Regions from separate parts of the Paenibacillus sp. KS-LC4 genome, predicted to be linked through region 2. Evidence: riboswitches for the same ligand, from Rfam matches in the RefSeq annotation. Region 2 holds a riboswitch; the other holds the start of a gene.
The links. A riboswitch is a leader RNA that binds a small molecule or an ion and turns the genes downstream of it on or off. The one in region 2 is predicted to bind thiamine pyrophosphate.
Positions count from the first base shown of each region.

Region 1: linked by a shared signal. The riboswitch ahead of thiC (phosphomethylpyrimidine synthase ThiC) and the one ahead of V5J77_RS05020 (acetylornithine deacetylase) in region 2 are both predicted to bind thiamine pyrophosphate.

Region 1 is NZ_CP145905.1:4,393,668-4,405,633, forward strand. It holds gene V5J77_RS18510 (TetR/AcrR family transcriptional regulator) at 1-483, shown strand, start outside; gene V5J77_RS18515 (NAD(P)H-dependent oxidoreductase) at 547-1,119, shown strand; gene thiC (phosphomethylpyrimidine synthase ThiC) at 1,132-2,901, opposite strand; TPP riboswitch at 3,188-3,293, opposite strand; gene V5J77_RS18525 (glycosyltransferase family 4 protein) at 3,328-4,497, opposite strand; gene V5J77_RS18530 (hypothetical protein) at 4,584-4,880, opposite strand; gene V5J77_RS18535 (tryptophan-rich sensory protein) at 5,019-5,783, shown strand; gene V5J77_RS18540 (hypothetical protein) at 6,218-6,463, opposite strand; gene V5J77_RS18545 (hypothetical protein) at 6,976-7,260, opposite strand; gene V5J77_RS18550 (IS110 family transposase) at 7,387-8,583, opposite strand; gene asd (archaetidylserine decarboxylase) at 9,843-10,631, shown strand; gene V5J77_RS18560 (PLP-dependent aminotransferase family protein) at 10,820-11,966, opposite strand, start outside.
Region 2 is NZ_CP145905.1:1,175,052-1,187,017, forward strand. It holds gene V5J77_RS04990 (FGGY-family carbohydrate kinase) at 1-430, shown strand, start outside; gene V5J77_RS04995 (YafY family protein) at 472-1,389, shown strand; gene V5J77_RS05000 (DinB family protein) at 1,474-1,983, shown strand; gene V5J77_RS05005 (stalk domain-containing protein) at 2,129-3,709, opposite strand; gene V5J77_RS05010 (hypothetical protein) at 3,912-4,553, shown strand; gene htpG (molecular chaperone HtpG) at 4,735-6,615, shown strand; TPP riboswitch at 6,748-6,859, shown strand; gene V5J77_RS05020 (acetylornithine deacetylase) at 6,977-8,305, shown strand; gene tenA (thiaminase II) at 9,444-10,115, shown strand; gene V5J77_RS05030 (ABC transporter ATP-binding protein) at 10,112-10,954, shown strand; gene V5J77_RS05035 (ABC transporter permease) at 10,951-11,718, shown strand; gene V5J77_RS05040 (ABC transporter substrate-binding protein) at 11,803-11,966, shown strand, end outside.

The sequences.
Region 1 (11,966 bases), 3.0 Mb from region 2:
GAAATCGGTCAGGCTGCCGGAGTTACGGATGCAGCGATCTACAAGCATTTTAAAAGCAAGGACGCCGTTGCCTTGGAAATTTTTGAGCAGGATTGTGCCAGTTATACCGCTTTAATTGATTATTATGTGCAGAAGGACGGAAGCAGCGCTAGCCGTTTTCGGCAATTAGTCGATGAAGTGCTGCACATGCACGATGAGGACCAGTACGGATTGCTGCTTCTTTCCCAGCAGCATGAGCTGTTTTATACAGCAAGGATGGAAGGGCAGCTTAGACAGCCGCTTGATGCGTTAATAGATTTTATCGAGCAAGGCATGGAGCGCGGCGAGCTTCCAGAGCAAAATGCCCGTCTGTCGGCTGTCATGGTGATTGGCATTATAACCCAGCTTGCGGTATCCAGCATGCATGGCGATCTCCCCTCCCAGCTTGCGCCGGACGCAGAACAGATCAAACGGCATCTATTCGCTTTAATCGGTCATTCGTGACCTTTTCTTTTTGACTTATTGGTTAGTGTTCATTAACTAAAACTAAAGGAGTGTTTCAAAACGATGAACAAAATTTTAATTATTCAAAGCAATCCCGCTGAAGGAAGCTACGGCGAGGCGCTGGCTGCCGCTTATGCTGAGGGCGCCGCTGGCGCCGAGGTTCGTACTATTCATTTGTCCAAGCTCGATTTCAATCCCGTCCTAACCGGTGGCTATAGCAACCTAGCACCGCTGGAGAAGGATTTGCAGGAGGCGCAGGCGCATATCAAATGGGCTGATCATCTTGTTTTTGTATATCCTACATGGTGGGGCGGGCCTCCTGCTTTGCTTAAAGGCTTTATTGACCGCGTCTTCCTGCCCGGCTTTGCTTACAAATATGTGAAAGGAAAGGCGCTTCCCGAGCAGTTGCTCAAAGGAAAAACAGCCCGGATCATCGTCACGATGGACTCACCAGGCTGGTATTATCATATATTCCAAGGGGCAGCCGGCCATAAAATGATGAAAATCAACATTCTGCAATTTTGCGGCATCAAATCTGTTCGCTTCACTACGTTATATGAGGTCAGAAAATCGTCACCTGCCAAAAGACAAGGCTGGCTTGCCAAGGTGAAGCAGCTTGGGGAACGGTTCGCCTAATCCAAAAGCATTTTAAGTTTCGCTCATATATAGCTGACTTCCCGATTCCTTGAACGACTTGGCCCTCTCCTTCATGCCCGCCTCAATGGCCTCCTCCGTCTCAAGCCCGTTTTGCTCGGCGTAATCCCTAATGTCCTGTGTAATGCGCATGCTGCAAAACTTCGGACCGCACATCGAGCAAAAATGGGCCGACTTAGCAGCCTCCGCAGGCAGCGTCTCATCGTGATACGCCATGGCGCGCTCAGGGTCGAGCGACAAATGGAACTGGTCGCGCCAGCGGAACTCGAAGCGAGCCTTCGAAAGTGCATCATCCCGAAGGCGTGCGCGGGGATGACCCTTCGCCAGATCGGCAGCATGAGCCGCTATTTTATACGTGATGACCCCCTCCTTCACATCCTCCTTGTTCGGGAGTCCAAGATGCTCCTTAGGCGTCACATAACAGAGCATCGCGGTGCCGAACCAGCCAATCATAGCTGCGCCAATAGCCGATGTAATATGGTCATAGCCAGGTGCAATGTCCGTTGTCAGCGGCCCGAGCGTATAGAAGGGCGCTTCCTCGCATACCGCCAGCTGGCGGTCCATATTTTCTTTAATCAGATGCATAGGCACATGACCCGGCCCTTCGACCATCACCTGCACGTCATGCTTCCAGGCGATTTTCGTCAGCTCGCCCAGAGTATCCAGCTCGGCAAACTGCGCAGCATCGTTGGCATCTGCTATCGAGCCCGGACGCAGGCCATCACCGAGCGAGAACGCTACATCGTAAGCCTTCATTATTTCGCAAATTTCCTCAAAATGCGTATATAAAAAATTTTCCTGATGGTGGGCCAGACACCATGCCGCCATAATCGAGCCGCCACGCGATACGATGCCCGTTACCCGCTTGGCTGTGAGCGGAATGTAGCGAAGCAATACGCCTGCATGGATTGTAAAATAATCAACCCCCTGCTCCGCCTGCTCGATGAGCGTATCGCGGAACACCTCCCAGCACAGCTCCTCCGCTTTGCCATTCACCTTCTCCAGCGCCTGATAAATCGGCACGGTGCCAACCGGAACCGGGGAATTGCGAATAATCCATTCGCGCGTTGTATGAATATTTTTCCCTGTGGACAAATCCATAATCGTATCCGCGCCCCAGCGCGTCGCCCATGTCATCTTCTCCACCTCCTCCTCAATAGAAGAAGCCACTGCGGAATTACCAATATTCGCATTAATTTTTACATGAAATGACCGTCCAATAATCATGGGCTCGATTTCGGGATGATTAATATTGGCGGGTATGATCGCACGCCCAAGCGCAACCTCCGAGCGGACAAATTCGGGGTCCATCCCCTCTCTTATCGCAATAAACTCCATCTCATGCGTAATGATTCCTCGGCGCGCATAATGAAGCTGGGTGACGTTATGTCCTTTTGCCGCCCGCAGCGGCTGCGTCGTTATTGGAAAAAGCTCCGCTCCGCGCTCGCTCGCCTTCTCCGCTGTCATGAAGCCGTTATCCTCCGGCCTTATCGCGCGTCCGTCATACCGCTCCACATCTCCTCGCCCTTGGATCCAGTTTCCCCTTACATGCGGCAGCCCTTTATAAACATCCGCCTCATAAGCGGTATCCGTATACGGCCCGCTTGCGTCATACACACGGATCGGCGCATTCGGTATTTTTTCACCATTTCTGCCTGTGCTTGCCTCCAGCTCAATTTCGCGCATGGGCACCCAAATATCCAGTCTTGCCGCCGATTCGTACACCTTGCTGCTGCCCGGCAGCGGATTCATAAATATCGTCATATGCAAAAAAACCTCCTATGGCATTATGAAATTCCACCAGGAGGCCCTTACACATAGATTCAGTTGGAAAATGCAGCGCTTTGCGCCTGTTCCTTTGCTTCCACTCCATTAGGCAAAATGACGACGCCCCACAAACGAGGACGCCAAAAGGCGCTCCGCTTGCGTGCTTTTTCAGCCAGAGGGCAGCAAAAAAACCGCTCCGGCGAAGAAGCGGCAGAATGTGCAAACATACGCGAATGGCAGAGCTCCCCCTTTGCTAAAAAAGCAAAAAGAAGCTGCTCGCGATGAACTCACTTTCCCACTTTCCTACGCTGGCATAACCCAGATCAGGTTCAAAGGGACCAAAGCTCACTCGCTTTATCTCAGCCATGAAGGCGCCCCTAGTGGATTTCCTTGTTAGACTATATCGCTTCCATATACTGGTTGTCAATGCGAATCGAACAGTTTTCGTTCATTCAGCACATTCATCCAGCTGCGGCCCGTATGCTGCCAAGTAAAATTCCGCTCCACCCGCTCACGGCTCTTCTTCCCCATGCTAGCCCTAAGCTCGGAGCTTGAGAGCAGAGCATGGAGTCTGGCTTTTAGCTCACTTTCCAGGTTTTGCTGCGATATCAAATAGCCGGTGACGCCGTCGCGCACAATTTCCTTCATGCCTCCCGCCCGAGTCGCCACTACGGGAAGACCGGTCGCCATCGCTTCAACATTGACAAGACCGAATGCCTCTCGCTGACCCGAAGGCACGATCGCCATATCGGCGGCTAAAAACCAGTCTGGCACTTCGGTATAAGGCACATATGGAACGAAGCGCACATGGTTCGGATAAGCGCGGCCGAGCTGCTGGAGCTTGCGGGAATAAGCAGTCGAGCGATGCGAGCCGTAGAACGGACTGCCGACGATGACGGCAAGCATATTGGGATGTTTTTTTACCAGCTCAGGCATAATATGCAGCAGATGGTGAACGCCCTTAAGCGGAATGAGTCTGCCGAGAAAAATAACGACCTCGCGGCCCTCCAGCTTTTTCAACTGCCGCTGCCGCTGCCGCTTCTGTCGTCCTTCCTCGGTAAACCGCGACGGAAAAAGCTCCGTCTCTACGCCGGGATAGACGACTCTTATTTTCGCTGCCGATTCAGGCGCCCTCGTCGCAACGACACGGCGCAGAAATTCGCTATTTACAATAATACGATCAGCCGCTTGCAGACTTTGGTGCAGCCTTGCCGGCGATATGTGCCCGGGGCTGAGAAAAGTAGAGGAATGCAGGCTCAGCCAAATTCGGGCAGCCGGCAGCTTTTTCTTCAGAGTAAGCACATGATGGGGACGGTTCTCCACTTGAATAACATGAGGCTTATAAGCAACTAGAGAACGGCCTACAGCTGCGATATAGCTGGCTTTATTCACAGCTGGAAATCTGATGCAGGCAACGCCACCCACTTGCCCATTGCCCTTAAGACCTTTAGCCGTCCGTCCGTAAATGCGGGGATGGATGCGATTTTTAAGAAGTGGAACGAACTTTTCGACTACCCGCTCGACCGAGCTGCTTTTCGCGGATGGGATCGGAAATGACCCTGGTGTAACAAACGCCACTTTGGCAAGCGTCATTTCGTGCAACTGCCTCCTTGCGCATTAAAATGGCCATATTTGCGATAGCATACGCACCATTCGCGCAAATTGCCACTAGCTGAGGTCTAGGCGGTCGGTCGAAATACATTCATAGCCATTCGCGCAGTCGCATAAATTGCCAAATAAGCCCCTCCGATTATAAAGACTGGATTAAGCAGCACCGCATGAATTTCCGTCATAAAAACCGTGTCGCGCAGCATCGTTCTCGCTACAGCAGAAGCAATGGAAATAAACGTCGTAAACAGCAAAATGGCAGCGAGTGTATCCATTACAAGTTGCGTCTTGGGGCTGCGGGAGCCCAGCCATCCTGCGATCAGAGAGCAGGCCGCAAAAATCAGTGTAATGATAATCGTGATGGTCATTTACATCCCCCTTCTCTTTTGTGCTATCCTACATGAAGCTTAAGCATTTTGTATAAGAAATAAACGAGAAAACGTGAAATAAATGCTTGAACAGGTGAATAGACAATAAGAGATGCACGAGGAGAGGAGAAAAATAAAATGAATAGAGCCTATCGCTGGTTAAACGCTTTCGGACTGCTGATCGTAATTGTCGTCAATGCACTTGCCGTCACCTTGCCCCTTGGAGGCAAAACGACGGCCCAGCTTGCGGCGCAATATCCCATTCTGTTCATGCCCGCTGGCTATGCCTTCTCCATATGGAGCCTCATTTATTTGCTGCTTGCCGGATTTGTTATCTACTCCTTTCTGCCCTCAGGCAGAGCAAGCAAACTGCCCGCACAAATTGGCATACTGTTTTTTGTAAGCTGCCTGTTCAATGCGGCTTGGATTTTTGCCTGGCAGTACGAGAAGGTGTATGCCAGCGTATTTATAATGCTTGCACTGCTCATCACGCTGATCGCCATTTATACGCGCGTCAGAACGCCCGGCTGGCAGACGGCAACGACTGGCGAACGTTTTTTCGTAAATCTGCCATTTAGCCTTTATCTCGGCTGGATCAGCGTAGCGACTATTGTCAATATTACTTCTGCGCTGTACAAGTCGGGCTGGCAGGGCTTTGGGCTGTCTGAGACGACTTGGACGATTATTTTGCTGGCCGTCGCTACCTTGATTGCCTTAAGTCTTGGCTGGAGCTACCGCGATGCCGCTTTCGTCGCCGTCTTCATCTGGGCGTTCATCGCCATCATCGTCAAGCAGCAGGAGCATGAAGCCATCGTCTTCAGCACACTCGCTGTCACGATCGTGCTCGTGTTGTTTATTGTGTTTTTGCTGGTGTTGAAGCTGCGAAGGAATCGTGGGTGGTAGGGATAAATGGGAATGGGGGGGAAATGGAAGGGACCCGCGCTTGCGATTTCCCCACACCTAAAAAAACCTTGAGAGGCAGGATAAGGCCGCTCAAGGTTCTTCTTTGAATGAAACAAATAATTGACTATTTACTTCCTCCACCGTGCCCCAAACTTTTCAGTGACTTCTTCTTTAATTTCTGTTAGTCATTTAATGATTTCACTTTTTGTAAAATGATCTAATGTCGACAGTACGAGGGCGTAATTTAATCTTATTTGCTGATGATTCAAATTTCTCTAATGCAATATTTCGACCCATTCACTAGCTTGACTCATTATCTTGGGTACGGAATCATGGAAGTGACTCACCATAATTAACCTGTTCAAAGCAACCGAAGAACGTTATTCATAGATAAATTCAACTAACACGATGCAATTTTCAAACTTTTACCTCATCTAAGAAGCGTATGACATTGTATCAGGAAAAACTCCATCGCCTTCTGTGAGTATTCTAATTAGTGCAGAGGCTGTTCGGAAATAATAGAAATTCGAGGTTGAGCCAGGAACCCTTTCTAGTTCTTCAGGTTCTCCATTTGTTTTATTCAACTTCATTCTCCCTAAAGTATCTTTATCAGGACCAAATTTATAAACTACATATTCTTCTGTTTCTTCTTCTTTGACTAATAGAACATAAGTAGCCACGATAATACCACCTTTTTATATTATGGATATTTCGATTAAATATAATACTTTAGAGCTTCTGCATGCCCCTGTTCATATGTTAGAGCATCATATAGTTTGACTCAAATAATTCATGATATAGAAACAATATATCATGAATTATTAAAATCCCCTTTTTTAGCATTTCCTCGCCAAAGCCTGTTGATAATCTAGGACAAGTGACTTAATCTTACTATTGTCGAATTTATATTTTTCATTTGCCACATACAGCATGTAAAGCATACTTTTAGATATGTATAACATCCGCCTTAAGAGAGCTTTGCCTTTATATCCTCCCCCAGCGGAGCGCAGCATTTTAAAGTTGTGTAGCATTTTAAAAATCCTATGAGAAGGAGAAACCAACAAAAAAAACAGGTCAATCATGGTAGTATCTGACCATAATCGACCTGCTCAATATAATACATTAGCATTATTTATGAGGTAAATTTAAAGCTTTTGATGTGCGTACAACAAGCGAGCTCTATGGGCAGGCACTATGTTTTGTCGCGGTTCATTCCAGCCAGCTTGAAGCTAGGCATCGCGAAACCCTTCAGAGCCAGATGAGCAAAGAAAAAAAGAAAATCAATTAGGCGCTGCGGAGCTTGGCCGCGGAACGCTTTGCCTGTGAGCACGATGCCGAGCAGCGAATCCAGCATTCGGCAAACAGCAAAAATGAAGGTGGCATGCCACCCATTTAGAGACCAGTTCGGAAACGTATCCCTTACCGCATGCCAAGCGAGGTCGTCCGAAGTCAGAATAGGGTTTGAGAGTTTACACAAACCAGCTAATATCATGTCAATACTTTCGCGCAAACTATTTTATTTTCTAAAATACAGAAAAAGACAGTACGAAAGTAACCCCAGTGAAAACTGGAGTTTTGTGTAAAATTATCCTTTTTTAAAGGGTTAGGAAGGGCGGTAATAAACCGATTTTGTAAGCATGGCGAAAATTATATGCAATAATTTATTGGTGCAAGCAATAAGTGCAACCCGGTGAGGCTTTCCTTCAAGCCTCTTCTTGTCATAAAAATTCCGAATATTTTCGTTTCTCACTGCTCCTCGAATACCGCAAAGCACAGCCAGATAAAGCGCTCTTCTTAGACGGGAAGACCCTCGTTTGGTTATACGATTCTTAGTGGCTGCAAATTTACCTGATGAGAATACGCTAGGATCAATACCTGCAAATGCTACAAGTTTTTTGGCATGAGGGAACGAGGAGATGTCCCCAATCTCTGCAAGAATGGATGACGCAAGCTTATCTCCAATACCAGGAATAGAGCGCAATAAGTCAAAACCTTGAATGCTTGTTGCTTTGATTTTGATGGCTTGCTCAAGATCAGCAAGATGGTTTTGATACTCCATGAGCAAGCTAATCATAAGAAGCAGTGCTCTGACTTGTGATGGGCTGTAATCTACGATGAGACTGTTCTTGGCAGCACAAATGATCGCGTCGGCTTTACGAGATGCCCAGGACATCGACCGATTGCAGTGTGTACGAATGATCGTCTCCATTTCACCATGACTTGTAATGAGGACGTGTTCCGGTGTCGGATATTTCCTCAACACCTCAAGTGCAGTTTTGGAGAATAGCTGACCAAATATGTTGGAGTACAGCGGAAATAGTTGATCCAATATCGCTTGGAAGTTAAGCTGGGCTTGAACATAGGTATGGCTAATCATTTCGTGCTGCCTACATAAGAATCGAAGCTCGTCTTGTTCAAGGGGTCTTGATGGAGCTGCCTGGAGCTCTTCTTTGTAAAAGAGCTCTGCTAGATGTTTAGCATCTTCGGCATCGGTTTTCACTTTCCTTAGTTTGGATTTACGTGCACGTTGCGGGATAAGTGGATTGAGTGTAATGACCTCATAGCCCTTCTTTTGCAATACAGCTACAATTCCTAGATGGTAATGCCCAGTGGATTCGAGAACAACAACGGGCCTCAGACCGACCAACGTTTCAACCTCTTGTAACTTTAGTAACAAGATATTCATTTCTTCATGAGTATGCTGAAAGCGGAAGGGCTTTCCGTAAGGTTTGTTTCTTTCAAGTAAGATAAATCCTTCGCTTTCTCCCTTAGACACATCAATGCCAATAACAGGTCTCATAAGCTCCTCCTACAAATGAAATCGCCGGCCCTACTAACTATTGCACGTCCATAGCTTCGCGTGTTATTCGAGATCTAGGTCTCAACCAGCTTAATCATGGTTTGTACAATAGCAGGTGGACAGTTTGTGTAACGGGCTTATTGCCCAGATATTTTATCGTCCTCCCCGGCTACAGCTATTGTAAATGAAAATGAGGTCAACCAGATTAAGCTGGCTAACCTCATAATACGAGAATATTTTACAGACTCTTTACAGATTTTCAATATCGATAGCTTCCTTAACTACAAACCTTTCATACCATCCATTTAAAGGGAAATTTGAAACATTGACTATATCCAATTCTAGATTCCAATCGCTGATACCGCTGCTGGTCTGACTGAATTTAATGCCATCTAGTTGGCTCCCTATCTACAAAATCATGAAATTAAAAATTTACAATTTATGATATAACCTAATTTAATAATTTTCCACATTATTTTTCTGAAACATTTCTGAAACTCCTTTCCACGGCAAATAATCATAATTTTTTTCAAAAAAAACTTTTATAAACAAGTATTACACACTATTAATCACGTAGTTATTTTTAATCCTCTGCTTCGCACTCCTCAACTAAACTCATTGCTATATAGATACTACGTCTTTCACTTCATTATTTTATATACAAAAAAATCCTCTTTTTCAAAATAATTAAGGAAAGAAACAGCATATGAATTTCACTCAGAAAATAAGGATTATCCTCTGTACAAGGATAGACCCGGCGGGCTTCGCGGACTCAGCAGCCGCTATTTCAAGTAGATCAAAGGAATAACACTCGGCGCGGACTCAGGAGCCGTTATTGCCCCGTCATAAGTCCTATTAATAAGTTATTGAGGGTAATAACGAATCTCCTGTCCACTTACAACCTGAAATTGGGACAGAAACCCAATTAGCGGCTTCTGTGTCCGCCAGCTTTCAAGTGAACCTCTACCTGCATGCATTTAGCAAAAGAAATCTTAACAGCACTCTCACTCCGCGATAACTAAAGCCTCTGTTTTCAGAAGAAGTCTATTTATTCACCGTTGCCTTATTAGCTTGTTTAACAAACCCCTTGCAAAGGTTAGAGTATCAAATAGACAACAAAATGGATGTGTCGTGCCCTTTCCACTTTCCTTACTATAAATGGTCGCGAATCAAACCTATTGCTTTGTGATGCGGGTTGTGGCACACTGTTTGGGACAAGCACCACTATTCGAAGCAAGAAAGGACGTGACGGTACGAGCATGCTAGATGGATTACTTCGTGCCATGACGGAATTAAGCTCACGCAAGTCAATTTCGAGATTGACTGGGCGTTTTGCACAATCCAGAGCGAGCCGCCGTTTTATTCCGCGCTTTGCTGCCATGTATGGAATTAAGGTCGAGGAAGCCGAGAAACCGTTAAATGAATACGCTACGCTAAATGAATTTTTCACCCGGCGATTAAAGCCAGGCATGCGATCAATAGACGATAGCGCAGACAGCCTCGTAAGTCCGGTTGACGCTCTTATTACAGGAATTGGACCGATTGAAGACGGAACAATTGTCAATGTAAAAGGGCAGGATTACACGATTGAAGAGCTGCTGAACCGTTCGCCGAGAGCAGAAAACTATCGGAACGGCCATTATTTTGTCCTTTATTTGAGCCCGACCGATTATCATCGGATTCATGCTCCTGTGGCTGGCACAATTGTGGAGAGCGAGCATATTCCCGGCAAGGTGTATCCAGTTAATGATTTCGGCTTAACCAAAATGCGCCGGGTGCTCAGCCGCAATGAACGGCTTATTACTTATATTAAACATAGCGGCGGCGAGACAGCTGTCGTGAAAGTCGGCGCTATGAACGTCAGCAGCATTCGCTATGTTGAGCCGCTGTCGCCGCATACCGTAAAGGGTGGCGATCTTGCTTATTTTGAGTTCGGATCAACAGTTGTGCTGCTGACTGAAAATAAAACCTTCATCCCGCTGCCTAGCCTAAAGCTCGGACAGAAGGTGAAAATGGGCGAAGCGCTCGGCCGCTTGCTGCCGCGTTAGCCCTCACACTCGCCTTTCGGGTGTATTGCAGCAACAGTGAACACCACATTTCATATCAAAAAAAGCTCGCTGCCTGTGCGGAGAAATATCCGCCAGGCAGCGAGCTTTTGTCTGCTTACGCAGCTGCGAGCCACTGCAATGCTGCTGCTTTGTTCTACTGCTTTGCTCTGCATCCGTTCTGCATCCGTTCAGCCGCGCTGCCGCTGAACGTCCTCCCAGCATGCCGCAATTCGCCGCATGCCCTCCTTAATATCGGCTTCGGCCAAATGCGCGAAGCCGAACAGCGCAGCCGGAGCGCGTCGCTCCTCCGGCTGCCGCCATAGCCGCTCGCCGCGGTTCCAGCTGACGCCCTCCCGCTGGCAGCGCTCAAGCAGCCGCTCATAATCCGCGGCTGCCCCAAGCCACACGCCGTACTGATGCAAGCCTGCATCCGACGGCGTAAACCGGAACAAGCCCGCGAGCTGCTCCGCGGCTTGTTCCTTAAAGAGCTTGAGGCGCCGTCCGCAGGTGCGCCTCATCCGCCGCAAATGCCGAACATACTGCCCGCTCGCCATAAACACGGCGAGCGCCCGCTGCTCCGCAATTGAGCTCGGGCTCGGCTCAAGCAAATACTTCGCCCGGCGCAGCGGCTCCCGCAGCGCCTCCGGCGTAATGACATAGCCCAGCCGCAGGTCGGCGTACATCGTCTTGGAGAAGGTGCCGACGTACACGACCCGTCCCTCGTGGTCGAGCGTCTTGAGCGGCTCCGCCGGGCGACCGCCCCAGCGGAATTCGCTGTCATAATCGTCTTCGATGATGACAGCATTGCGCCGGGAAGCCCATCGCAGCAGCTCCAGCTTGCGCTCTGGAGCTAGCTGTGCCCCCGTCGGATACTGGCGCGTCGGCGTCACAAACAGCAGCTTCGCATCCCAGTCCTGCGGAATGATGCCATAATCATCAACCTCCGCATCCAAGATAATCCCGCCAGCGGCTGAAATCGCCTGCCTTATTCCGGGATAGCAAGGGTTTTCTGCCACTACTCGATCACCCGGCTCAATCAATAGCTGTGCAAGGAGGGCAATGCCATACATGGAGCCGCTCGTAATAAACAGCTTGTCTACGCTCGTAATCATGCTGCGCTCACGTCGAAGCTCGCTCGCAATCGCTTCGCGCAGCGGCAGGTGTCCTTCTATCGCTCCATAATCCTCATACTGGCGCTCAAGCAATCCTCTGACCTCTGCAAACATTGCCGTCTTCCATTCATTTTGCGGAAACAGCAGCGTATCTGCATAACCAACCTCAAACGCAATGAAATCCGACTCCTCCCGCACAGACCGTTTCGTATACCCTTTTATA
Region 2 (11,966 bases):
GGCTAATTTTATGAGAGTACATTTGTTTACCGCGTTTGCTGCCCTAAGGCTAGGAATGGATATTTTGACACAGAAGGAGCATATAACGGTTGATCATATTTTGGCGCATGGCGGCTTGTTCAAAACGCCGCTAGTCGGTCAAAAAATGTGTGCCGCAGCACTGAATGTTCCTGTGTCGGTCATGTCTACGGCTGGTGAGGGCGGCGCATGGGGAATGGCGGTTCTAGCAGCCTATATGGTGAATAAGGAGCAGAATGAGGGCTTGGCGGATTACCTTACTGCTAAGGTGTTCAAGGATGCAGAAGGGCAAGAGATTCATCCTGACAGCACAGATGTGGAGGGCTTTGCCTTATTTTTGGAGCGTTACACGAAAGGACTGGCAATTGAGCAGGCAGCGGTAGACCATTTTTTGGAAAATGGGAAGAAATGATAAGCGTGAACAACGAAATGGCATAACAGGCGGGGATATATATGAAATTGGAGCGTTTGATCTCTATGATCTACAAGCTGCTTAACCACGAGATTTTGTCTGCCTCCGTGCTAGCTGAAGAGTTCAAAGTTTCTCAAAGAACGATTTATCGGGATATGGATGTCCTATGTGCTGCGGGCTTCCCGATCATATCGCAGCAGGGGAGTAAAGGCGGATATGGCATCATGGACGGGTACAAAATGGATAAAAGCTTGCTCCGTTCTTACGATGTCGCCTCCTTGATCACCGTGCTTAGAAGCTTCTCTACCGTGTTTAAAGATGAGCGTGTTCAGGGAACGATTGAACGGCTGCAAACCATCACACCCGAGCATCAGACCCCGAGTCTATCCGTTGACTTTGAAACGCTCAGGATGGAGCCTGACGCCCTTCGTCATTTACGCATGGGCATTACGCAGCGAAAGATTGTTCGCTTTGAATATATTAATGTCAATAATGAACGTACAACCCGTGATATAGAGCCAATGTGGCTGCATTTCAAATATAGCAATTGGTATGTGTATGGATTTTGCCGAACACGGCGGGACTATCGGGAGTTTCGACTATCGCGGATGATGAATTTGCTTTTGACAGAGGAAGACTTTCAGCCTCATCACAGGGAGCCGAAGGAGACGGCCTTCATAGGCAAGGAAGGCAGCGAGCAGTTGAAGGATGTGGTGATTCGAGTAGGGCCGAAGGCTTTGGCGGAAGCGATGGATCAGTTTCACCAGGCTGATAAGCAATTTCATGACGATGGAAGCATGACGATGCGTATTCCCGTCTATAAACCATTAGAAGCACGATGGCTTTGGGGCATGCTGCTGAGCTTTGGCAGCGGCGTCGAAGTTCTCGAGCCTTTTGCACTGCGAGGCGTCCTAAAAGAACAGCTTCAAAACACACTCCAGCTTTATGAAGAAGTATGACGAACTATTGTCATACTTCTTTTTTTATACTATCAACAGTAACAAAATCAAATTCATGATCATTAAAAAGGAGACGATATACGAATGTCAAATTATCCGGTACAAATGTTTGAATATCACACATGGGCGAGCCAAGCCATCCTTGGGAAAATCAAGGAGCTCCCGCCCTCCGTGCTGAGTCAAGAAGTGAACAGCTCCTTTCCCACCATCGCCCATGCCCTTACTCATATTTATGCGGTTGATAAGATGTGGTATATGGTTTTGACAGGTACAGGTATGCCAGAGGCGCTGCAAGCATGTATGCTGCTAAATGCGAAAATTATGAGTTCTGTAGATGAATACGCCAATGAGTTTGCCCAGTTATCGGAGCAATACAGAGAATGGTTCCGAGGCCAAGCTGATTTGGAGCAAACGATTCTGCTTGACAATCCATTCGCCGGAATACGCCAAACAAGCTTGGCGGAAATTGTGCTGCATTTGGTCAATCACGGAACCTATCACAGGGGCAATGTTTCGACTATGCTGCGTCAGCTTGGCCACTCGTCCACCATGAATGACTATGCGCTGTTTTGGTATCAGGAAGCAGCAAAGTAAAACGACAAGCCATGATCCAAAGCCGTGAAAATCAGCCGGAAATCGTTAAAAGTCAAAAATCCCCTGAGCACAAGCAAGTGCTTCAAGGGATTTTCTCATTTAAAGCGGGCTGCACCCGCTATGCGAAGGGCAGTGTGCAGCCCCTTTATTTTTTCGCGTAAAAGCTTACCGTTCCCGTGCTCTCATCCGCGCTAACGAACAAGCTGCGTCCTTGTACCCGGTGAATGCCCTCCGGCGATTGTCCAGCGGTTGGAATCAAGCCGAGGTAGACGGGATTCGCAGCATTAGCGACATCGAAAAATAAAATCGCATCCGCACGTTCCGACGCTACTGCCGCAAGCGCTGTTCCGTCAACTGTCGCGACGGTCAGATTTTCCACCTCGCTGCCCTTGTTCGGGCTGCGGTCATCGGGATACAAGCCGACCTTCGCCGTCGCCTCGTCAATCAGGTTCGCGCTGTCGTATACCCGCTTGCCTTCTAAATCCCATACGGCGATGTTGCGGCCACCGGCCTTCACGCCGTCCTTGAATTCATTTTTGCCCAAATCGCCTTCATTGGCGGTCAGCACATATTTGCCATCCGGCGAAAAAGCGATGCCATCCGGCTCATAACGAGCGGTCAAATCATCCGTAAACCGCACATTCCCATCGTCCGCCAGATCGGCTTTATGCTGCGTTGTACCAAGCGAGAAAATCCGAATGAGCTTCTTCGTCTTCAGATCGACAAGCGCGATGGCGTTGTTTTCCTGCATCGTGACGGCTGCTGCTGCGCTGTCCGGGCTGATTGCCACGTATTCGGGCTGCGGATCATGCGGATAAATGGCTCCCTCTACTCCGTCCAAAGGAGTAGCTATGTCCACAACCTCGCCCTTCAGCGGGTCACCGCCTGCAAATGAAACGATCATAATGCTGCCAGGACGCTTCGCATTCGCAAAGTCAATCTCATCCGCAGCTTTATCCAGCTCCTCATCCTCAATCGCAATCACAGCATTCAGTCCGTCTGGCGAAAGCGCAATGGAGTCGGGGCCGATGCCAAGCTCATATGTTTTTACGGTTTTGTAGGTAGCTAAATCGACTACAGCAAGCAGTCCTTTGTTTGCTTTGTTCACATCATCGCCCGTGCGGATGACCGCAAGCCCATAGCGACCGTCCTTGGATACGGTGACGCTGGTCACTTCCGCCTCTGGAGAAAGGTCGTGGAAGCTGACGGTTTTCAGCACGCTGACTTTGTTGATGTCTGCAATATCAAGCACGGAAATGCTGCCGTTGTCGGCTTCGGTAACGAGCAGGCGTTTGCCGTCTGGCGTAGAAGCGGCGATTTCAGCTTTTTCGCTTGGCATTTGGAAGGAGGCGGCAAGCTCAAAGCCGCTTTTATTTTGCTGCTGGACGAGCTGTGCTTTCAGGCTGTCCAACGCTTTTTTGGAAACATAGGTCGTGCTTTTCGTTAAAAGGGAAGGGCTCCCAATTTGAGCGGCAGCACCGTTAATCGTTGCGGACGAAGAGCCGATCGGGAACGATGCTTTTAAACCGCTCACCGTAATTTCAGCACTGCGGCTGGCAGCGTTCCAGGTTACTTCGCCTTGCATATTTTCGATAGCCTGTCGCAGCTTCACATAATCGCCAGCAGGCGCATCAGCAGCGAGAGCGGCAGGAGCAAAAGCGCCTGTACCGGCAGCGAGCATTGTTGCGACTGACATCAATTGAACAAGTTGCTTGACCGTTTTCATAAGCTTGCAAATCCCCTTTATCCTTTTTTTAAGATCGTATGAAGAATCGTTCTAAGTATATAAATAGATTGTTAAAGACAGATCAAGGGACAGAGCTATTTGTGTAAAAACGGCATAAGATCGGCTTCCAAATAAGGGGAGAAACGATATAATAGAATGACTTATAGGGCGAAGGGGCGCTGGAAGCAGGATGGGAAAAGCGTTGTCGAATAAGCAAAAAATAAGAGGCTGGAAGCGCCGAGTCCGGCGAATAGATAAGTGGAAGCAGTGTCATATGCAGCTGGATATGGAATATCTCGCCCAATATCAACGGGATTATGTGAAGCTTTGGATCGACCCATTCTATAGGCTCGTTCGCCGTAATCCGCCTATCTGGTTTTCACGGCTGCTGCTGGCTGCGCTAATGGATATTTATGAAGCGTGGCATCAGCAATTGGAGCAGCGAAACGAAGCTTTTTATTTGAAAATATGGCTGTTTGAGCCGGCTTTCATAACGTCGCAGGTGGTTGCGGCGATTGGCGAGCAGCTTCATTATTATGATCATATATTTGAGCAGAATACGATGATGCAGGCTAACGCAGACGAACGTCTAGCGAAGCTTTCGCTGCTGCACAAAATTAAAGGCGTGGAGCGTTTTGCCTGGCTGCTGCATATAGATGCGGAGTTTCATTATGAATCCGAGCTAGACGATGATCTGGCATCAGGATTTCGGACGGAGCGGGAGGTTAAGCGGATCAAGAGCAGGGCTTATAATGTGGAGAAGCAGCAATGGGGCGGACAAGCAGACACGCTATACAAGCTGCAAGCTGGTGACGTATGGGTAGGGGAAAGGCGGCATTCGTAAATGCTGTCTTATCTAGAGCAGTTTTATGCCGAATGGGACAGCGAATGCTAACCATAAGTTGACATTACAAATTCATATATGGTATATAAAAATTAGTATTAGCACTCAGTCGTGAAGAGTGCTAAACTAGACTTAGCCTTACGCAGCCTTAAAATGATGATTATTGAAGGGAGATTTATTCGTGGCCAAGAAACAGTTTAAAGCGGAATCGAAGCGATTGCTGGAAATGATGATTAACTCCATCTATACGCAGAAGGAAATCTTTTTACGCGAGCTGATCTCTAATGCTAGTGATGCAATTGATAAAATCTACTACAAAGCATTGTCCGATGATCAATTGGTATTTAATCAGGCGGATTATTATATTAAAGTAACGGCGGATCAAGAAGCGCGCACGCTGACCATTGCGGATACAGGTATCGGAATGACCAAGGAGGAGCTGGAGAACAATCTCGGCGTTATTGCCAAGAGCGGCTCGCTTGCCTTCAAGAACGAGAATGAAGCGAAGGACGGCCATAACATCATCGGCCAGTTCGGTGTTGGTTTCTATGCAGCCTTTATGGTGGCGGACGTTGTAACCGTAACGAGCCGCGCCCTCGGCAGCGAGGAAGCATTCAAATGGAAGTCCGAAGGTGCAGACGGCTACACGATTGTACCGGCTACGAAGGACACCGTTGGAACCGAAATCGTATTGAAAATCAAAGACAATGCAGAAGAAGTTAGCTACGACGAGTTTTTGGAGCAATATCGCCTGCGTGCGATCATCAAGAAATATTCCGATTTCATTCGCTACCCGATCAAGATGGATGTGACTGGACAACGTCCGAAGGACGGCAGCGAGGGTGAATTCGAAGAGTATTCTGAAGAGCAGACGATCAACAGCATGGTGCCGATCTGGCGCAAAAATAAAAACGAGTTGACGCAGGAAGACTACGACAACTTCTATATGGAGAAGCGCTATGGCTTCGACAAGCCGCTTAAGCATATCCACATCAGTGCGGACGGCGCGGTTGTGTACAATGCGATTTTGTATATTCCAGAGCATACGCCATTCGATTATTACACGAAGGAATTTGAGAAGGGCCTTGAGCTGTACTCCAATGGCGTACTCATTATGGACAAGTGCTCCGACCTGCTGCCGGATTATTTTGGCTTCGTGAAAGGGATGGTCGATTCCGAGGATTTGTCGCTGAACATTTCCCGCGAGCTGCTCCAGCATGACCGCCAGCTGAGTCTCATTGCCAAAAACATCAAAAACAAAATTAAAAGCCAGCTGATCAGCCTGCTTAAAGACGAGCGCGACAGCTATGAGAAGTTCTACAAAGCTTTCGGCAGACAGCTGAAATTTGGCGTGTACAACGATTACGGCGCTAACAAGGATACGCTGCAGGATCTGCTGCTGTTCAGCTCCTCCAAGGAGAAGAAGCTCGTATCGCTCGATGAGTATGTAGAGCGCATGCCGGAGGATCAGAAGTACATTTATTACGCTTCGGGTGCGTCCATTGACCGCATTGAGAAGCTGCCGCAGACGGAAATGGTATTGGACAAAGGGTATGAAATCTTGTACTTTACGGACGATATCGACGAGTTTGCGATTAAAGTGATTTTGAAATACAAGGATAAAGAGTTTAAATCCGTGTCCAGCGGCGATCTTGGCATTGAAGCAGATCCTAGCGAGACGCCGACTGAAGAGGAAGCGACTGACAACAAGGAGCTATTCGAGAAGATGCAGGGCATCCTCGCGGGCAAGGTTTCGGGCGTTCGCGCCTCCAAGCGCTTGAAATCGCATCCGGTATGTCTGTCCTCCGAGGGCGAGGTGTCGATCGAGATGGAGAAAATTCTCCAAGCGATGCCAGACAGCCAGAACGTAAAAGCGGACAAGGTGCTCGAAATCAACGTCAACCACGAGATTTTGCAGTCGCTCAAAGCCGCTCTCGCCAGCGATGAAGAGAAGCTCGGCCTGTACACGAACCTGCTGTACAACCAAGCGCTGCTCATTGAAGGCTTGCCAATTCAGGATCCGGTTGAATTTACGAACGCAATGTGCAAAATCATGGTGTAACAGACAACGACAGCCAGCGACAACCATATGGAGGGTTTTCCCTAGAGCAGCGTTAAGCTGCTTTGGAGAAAGCCCTCTTTTTGATAGAACCGTTGCCTAATCTTGAGTATTCCGTTATAGTTAAACTAATTTCATACGAAATGCGGGTGCTGGATAAAGTCTGGCTGAGATAGGGAACTTGTTTTCCTGACCGTTAATCTGATCCAGGTAATGCTGGCGTAGAGAACATGACGAAACCTAGCCATTCGTGTATTCTCGAATGGTTTTTTTGTATTTCTCCGCTTAAAAAAGTAGCTTGTCTAAGGCGAAATTTTGGATGAGCTGCGAGCATTGCTTTCCTTCAGGAAAGGGGAGAAAGTAGATGACAGAAGCGTGGATTGAGGCCTTGCAGCATCAGGTGGACGAGCGGCAGGATGAGCTGTTTGCGCTGCTAGCCGAGCTGGTGGCCTATCCGACCGTCAGCCCTCCAGCTCGCAATACGCTGGAAGCGCAGCAGTTTTTGGAGAAGCAGCTGCAAGCGAGCGGTTTTGCAACGGAGCTATGGGAGGTTTACCCGGGTGATCCGAACGTGACAGCGGTAAAACGGGGCACCGATAGCAAGCACTATCGCAGCCTGCTGCTTAATGGGCATATGGATGTCGCCGAGGTGGGCGACAGCGGGAGCTGGAAGCATGATCCGTTCAAGCTGGTGCTGGAGGATGGGCGTGCTTATGGACGTGGAACCGCCGATATGAAAGGCGGGCTTGCGGCATTGCTGTTTGCAGGTAAGCTGCTTACCGAAGCGGGCGTGGAGCTGAAAGGGGATTTACTGTTCCAAGCCGTTATTGGCGAGGAAGCGGGCGAGGCAGGCACTCGCGCATGTATGGAGCGTGGATGTGAAGCGGATTTTGCCATCGTCGCCGATACGAGCGGGCTGGCGATTCAGGGGCAAGGCGGGGTTATAACGGGCTGGGTCACTTTGCAAAGCCCGGAGACGTTCCATGATGGCATGCGTTCGCGCATGATCCATGCCGGAGGCGGCGTTCAAGGCGCCAGCACCATTGAAAAAATGACCAAGCTGATCGCCGGGCTTCAAGATTTGGAGCGCCACTGGGCGGTAAGCAAATCTTATGAAGGTTTTCCTCCCGGCGCAAATACGATAAATCCTGCGGTCATTGAGGGCGGGCGTCATGCCGCTTTTATCGCAGATCGCTGCTCGCTTTGGATAACGGTTCATTTTTACCCGAATGAAGATTATGAAGCGATTGCTTCGGAGATTGAAGAGCATTTGCTTGGCGTGGCGCAGGGTGATCCTTGGATGCGCAAGCATCCGCCAACCTTTCGGTGGGGAGGGCGCTCAATGATTGAGGAGCGTGGCGAGATATTCCCTTCGCAGGAGCTACAGCCCGAGTGGTCGGGGCTGAAGGCGCTGGAGCAAAGCCATCAGCAAGTGCTTGGCGTGCTGCCTGCGGTTGGCATGAGCCCGAGCGTCACCGATGCAGGTTGGATCGGTAGGGAGGGCATCCCAACGGTCATTTACGGTCCAGGGCAGCTGGAGCATGCCCATGCGGTGGACGAGAGCGTCGACATCCACGAGCTGATTTATTATACAAAAGTTATACTGGGCTTCATCGCCGACTGGTGCAACCGTCCGAAAGAGGAAGCAGAGGGCGGCGAGCAAGGCTCAGGCATCAACGAGTGGCGAGTGTGAGTAGCGAGTGGGAGTGCCGAGTAGCGAGTGCCGAGTGCCGAGTGCGAGTAGCGAGTGCGGGTAGCGAGTGCGAGTAGCGAGTGCGAGTGCCGAGTGTGAGTAGCGAGTGCGGGTAGCGGGTGCGAGTAGCGAGTGCCAGTGCGAGTAGCGAGTGCGGGTAGCGGGTGCGAGTAGCGAGTGCGGGTAGCGGGTGCGAGTAGCGAGTGCGGGTAGCGAGTGCGGGTAGCGAGTGCGAGTAGCGAGTGCGGGTAGCGAGTGCGAGTAGCGAGTGCGGGTAGCGAGTGCGAGTAGCGAGTGCGGGTAGCGAGTGCGAGTAGCGAGTGTGAGTGGCGAGTGCAAGTGCGAGTAGCGAGTGTGAGTGACGAGTGGGAGTGCCGAGTAGCGAGTGGCGAGTAGCGAGTGTGAGTGGCGAGTGCGAGTGCGAGTAGCGAGTACGGGTAGCGAGTGCGAGTAGCGAGTGTGAGTGGCGAGTGCGAGTAGCGAGTGCGGGTAGCGAGTGCGAGTAGCGAGTGTTTGTCGAGCGGACAGAGAAGCCGTTATTTTGCGAAAATCAATGATTTTGCCTCGTTTGCGGACTCAGATGCAGTTATGGGCAGCAAAAAGCATATAAAGTCCTCATTGATCACGTTATAGCGGATTTCCTGTCCGCAAACACGATTAAAGTGGCCTAATAGCTGAAATAGCGAATTTCCTGTCCGCTGATACGACTAAATCGTCGACCAAATCGTCGACCAAAGCGGCTAAATCCACTAAATCATCGACTAATCGACCTCATCGTGGATTTAGAGGAACGTCAGTCAGCGGAATTAAATGGGATTAATGAGAGTAATGTTTACCGTAGCGTTGAAAGTAGCGTTAAAAGTAGCGTTAAAGCAGCAGTTGTATTGAAGTGAGCGTTTTGAGATAGACGTGCTGAGCATATGAGAGTTAGCGAATCACTCTCTTTTAAATAAAATGCCGGATGAAAAAGGAAATAGCGTAGCGAAAGGTTTGAGCTGGAGAAGCGCAGCGTTCGCATTTAATTCTTGATTTTGACCATGGCTGGTCAGATTCAAGAATTAAAGGAGTAACAGCGAGCGGAAGCCAAACCTTTCACGCAGCACAGCAGCCCTTTTTCATTCGGTGCCCGGAGGCTATGATGAGCAAATTTAGCGATAGATTATATGAAGCAAGCCGCAAAGTATGGCAAAAAAGCCACGAGCATCCGTTTCTCGTGGAAATGCGTGAAGGAACGCTGGAGCCGCAGCGCTTCATCTATTATCTCAAGCAGGACTATGTCTATTTAATCGACTATGCGAAGCTGTTCGCCTACGGCAGTATAAAAGCTCGCGATATGGCAACAATGGTCAAATTCGCCGGGCTGTATCATTCCACACTGCATGTGGAAATGGAGCTGCACCGCCAGTATGCCGACCGTTTTGGCGTTACGCGCGAGCAGCTTGAAGGTACGCAGCCGGCGCCAAGCAATGTCGCCTATACAAAATATATGCTTGACGTTGCAGCGAATGGCTCGCTCGCGGAGGTTGTAGCAGCGCTGCTGCCGTGCATGTGGAGCTACCGCGAAATCGGTGTAACCTTCTCGAAATATCCAGGTGCGCTGGATCATCCTCTTTATAAGGAATGGATTCTTATGTACAGCTCGGAGGAGTTCGGCGAGCTGACCCACTGGTGCATTGGCCTTATGGACCAATTGGCAGAAGGGCTTCCGGAGCGAGAGCTTGCGAAGCTGGAGGAGCATTTTGTCCTGACCTCGAAGATGGAATATTTATTTTGGGATATGGCATATCGCATGGAGGAGTGGCCAGTGTGAGTAAAAATAAAGCTCTGCCGGGAGGGCAGAGGCTTGAACAGGCGGCGGGGGCAAGCAAGCCAGCAGGCCTTAGCGTCAGCGGACTGACGTATGCTTTTCCCGGCGGGCCGCCGCTGATTGAAGGGCTTGACCTGCATATTAGGCAGGGCGAGTTCGTCAGCGTGCTTGCGGCGAGCGGCATGGGCAAGACGACGCTGTTTCGGCTGCTGGCCGGTCTGCTGGAGCCGCAAGCCGGCACGATTGCGATCGGCGGCGTAAATCGCCAGCAGCAGGCGGCGAAAATTGGCTATATGCCGCAGAAGGATTGCCTAATGCCGTGGCGGACGGTGCTGGATAATGCCGCGCTCGGCATGGAGCTGGCAGGAACGCCGAGGAAGGAAGCGCGCCAGCGGGTGCGGGAGCTGCTGCCTGATTTCGGCCTCGCCGAAACCGAGGCAAAGTACCCGCATGAGCTGTCGGGCGGCATGCGTCAGCGGGTATCGTTTCTTCGTTCGCTGCTGGGCGGCGGCGAGCTCTTTTTGCTCGATGAGCCGTTCAGCGCCCTTGATGCAATGACAAGAGTCAGCATGCAGGAATGGCTGCTGCAAATCTGGGAGCAGCATCGCAAGACGATTGTTTTTATTACCCATGACATAGATGAAGCACTGCTTCTGTCGGATCGGGTGCTGGTCGCTGCAAAGGCGCCCGTTGCCGAGCTGGTGGAATATCCGGTAGGACTTGCGCGTCCGCGCACCTATGAGACGATGCTGAGCGAGCCATTCGTGGCGTTAAAACGCCAGCTGCTGGGGCATTTCGGGCACGCGCACACAGCGGCTAGCCTAGAGGGGGGAAGCCGATGAAGCGCTTGTTCAAGAAGCATATGCCTGCCCAGCTGTTCATCCTTCTGCTCGCAGTATTGTGGGAAGTGGGAACGCGAATATTCCAAATTCCCCATTATATTATTCCTAGGCTGTCCGATGTGCTCATCTCGATGGCGGATAACAGCGGGCTGCTGGCGCGGCATTTCGTCATCACGTTAGGAGAGGCGCTGCTCGGGCTGGCGATTTCAATCGTGCTTGGCACGCTATCGGCGATCTGGATCGACAGCTCATCGCTGGCACGTAAAACGCTGTACCCGCTCGTTGTCGCCTCGCAGACGATTCCAATTATTGCGTTATCGCCGATTATGGTCATGTGGTTCGGCTATGAAATCGGCAGCAAAATCGCCGTTGTCATGCTGTTCACCTTTTTTCCCATTGCGATGAATACGGCGGACGGCTTCCGCTCGGCGGACCCGGATATCGGGGAGCTGCTGCGGACGATGGGAGCAAGCAAGCGCGAGCTGTTTCTCAAGTGGAAAATTCCTTCGGCGCTGCCGGAGTTTTTCACGGGGCTGAAAATGGCAGCGGCGATCAGCGTCGGCGGCGCTACGCTTGGCGAATGGCTGGGCGGCGAAGCGGGCCTTGGCATGTACACGAAGCGGGCGGCGAATATGCTGCGCGGCGAAAGTGTTTTTTCTGGCGTGCTGCTGCTGTCAGCGATGGGCATTCTACTATTTTTAGCCGTGTTGGCGGTTGAACGAATCTGTCTGTCTTATAGAAGAGAATCGAAGGTAGGCCAGTAGTGGCCCCAAGGCTATAGCAGAGTACCGCTCAAGCTTTATCGCCTTTTATAAACTAAAATTGAACGAGAAAGAGGTAAGCTGTTTATGCGCAAGGTGTATGAAGGAAATCATCATGATACGAAAAATAAAGCTTCCAAATGGAAACGCAGCTCTTGGATCGCAGCATGTCTGGCTTTGATGCTAGCCATTATGGCGGGCTGCTCCTCGGATAACAAAAACACAGCAAATGGCGCCGAAGGCGCGCAGGA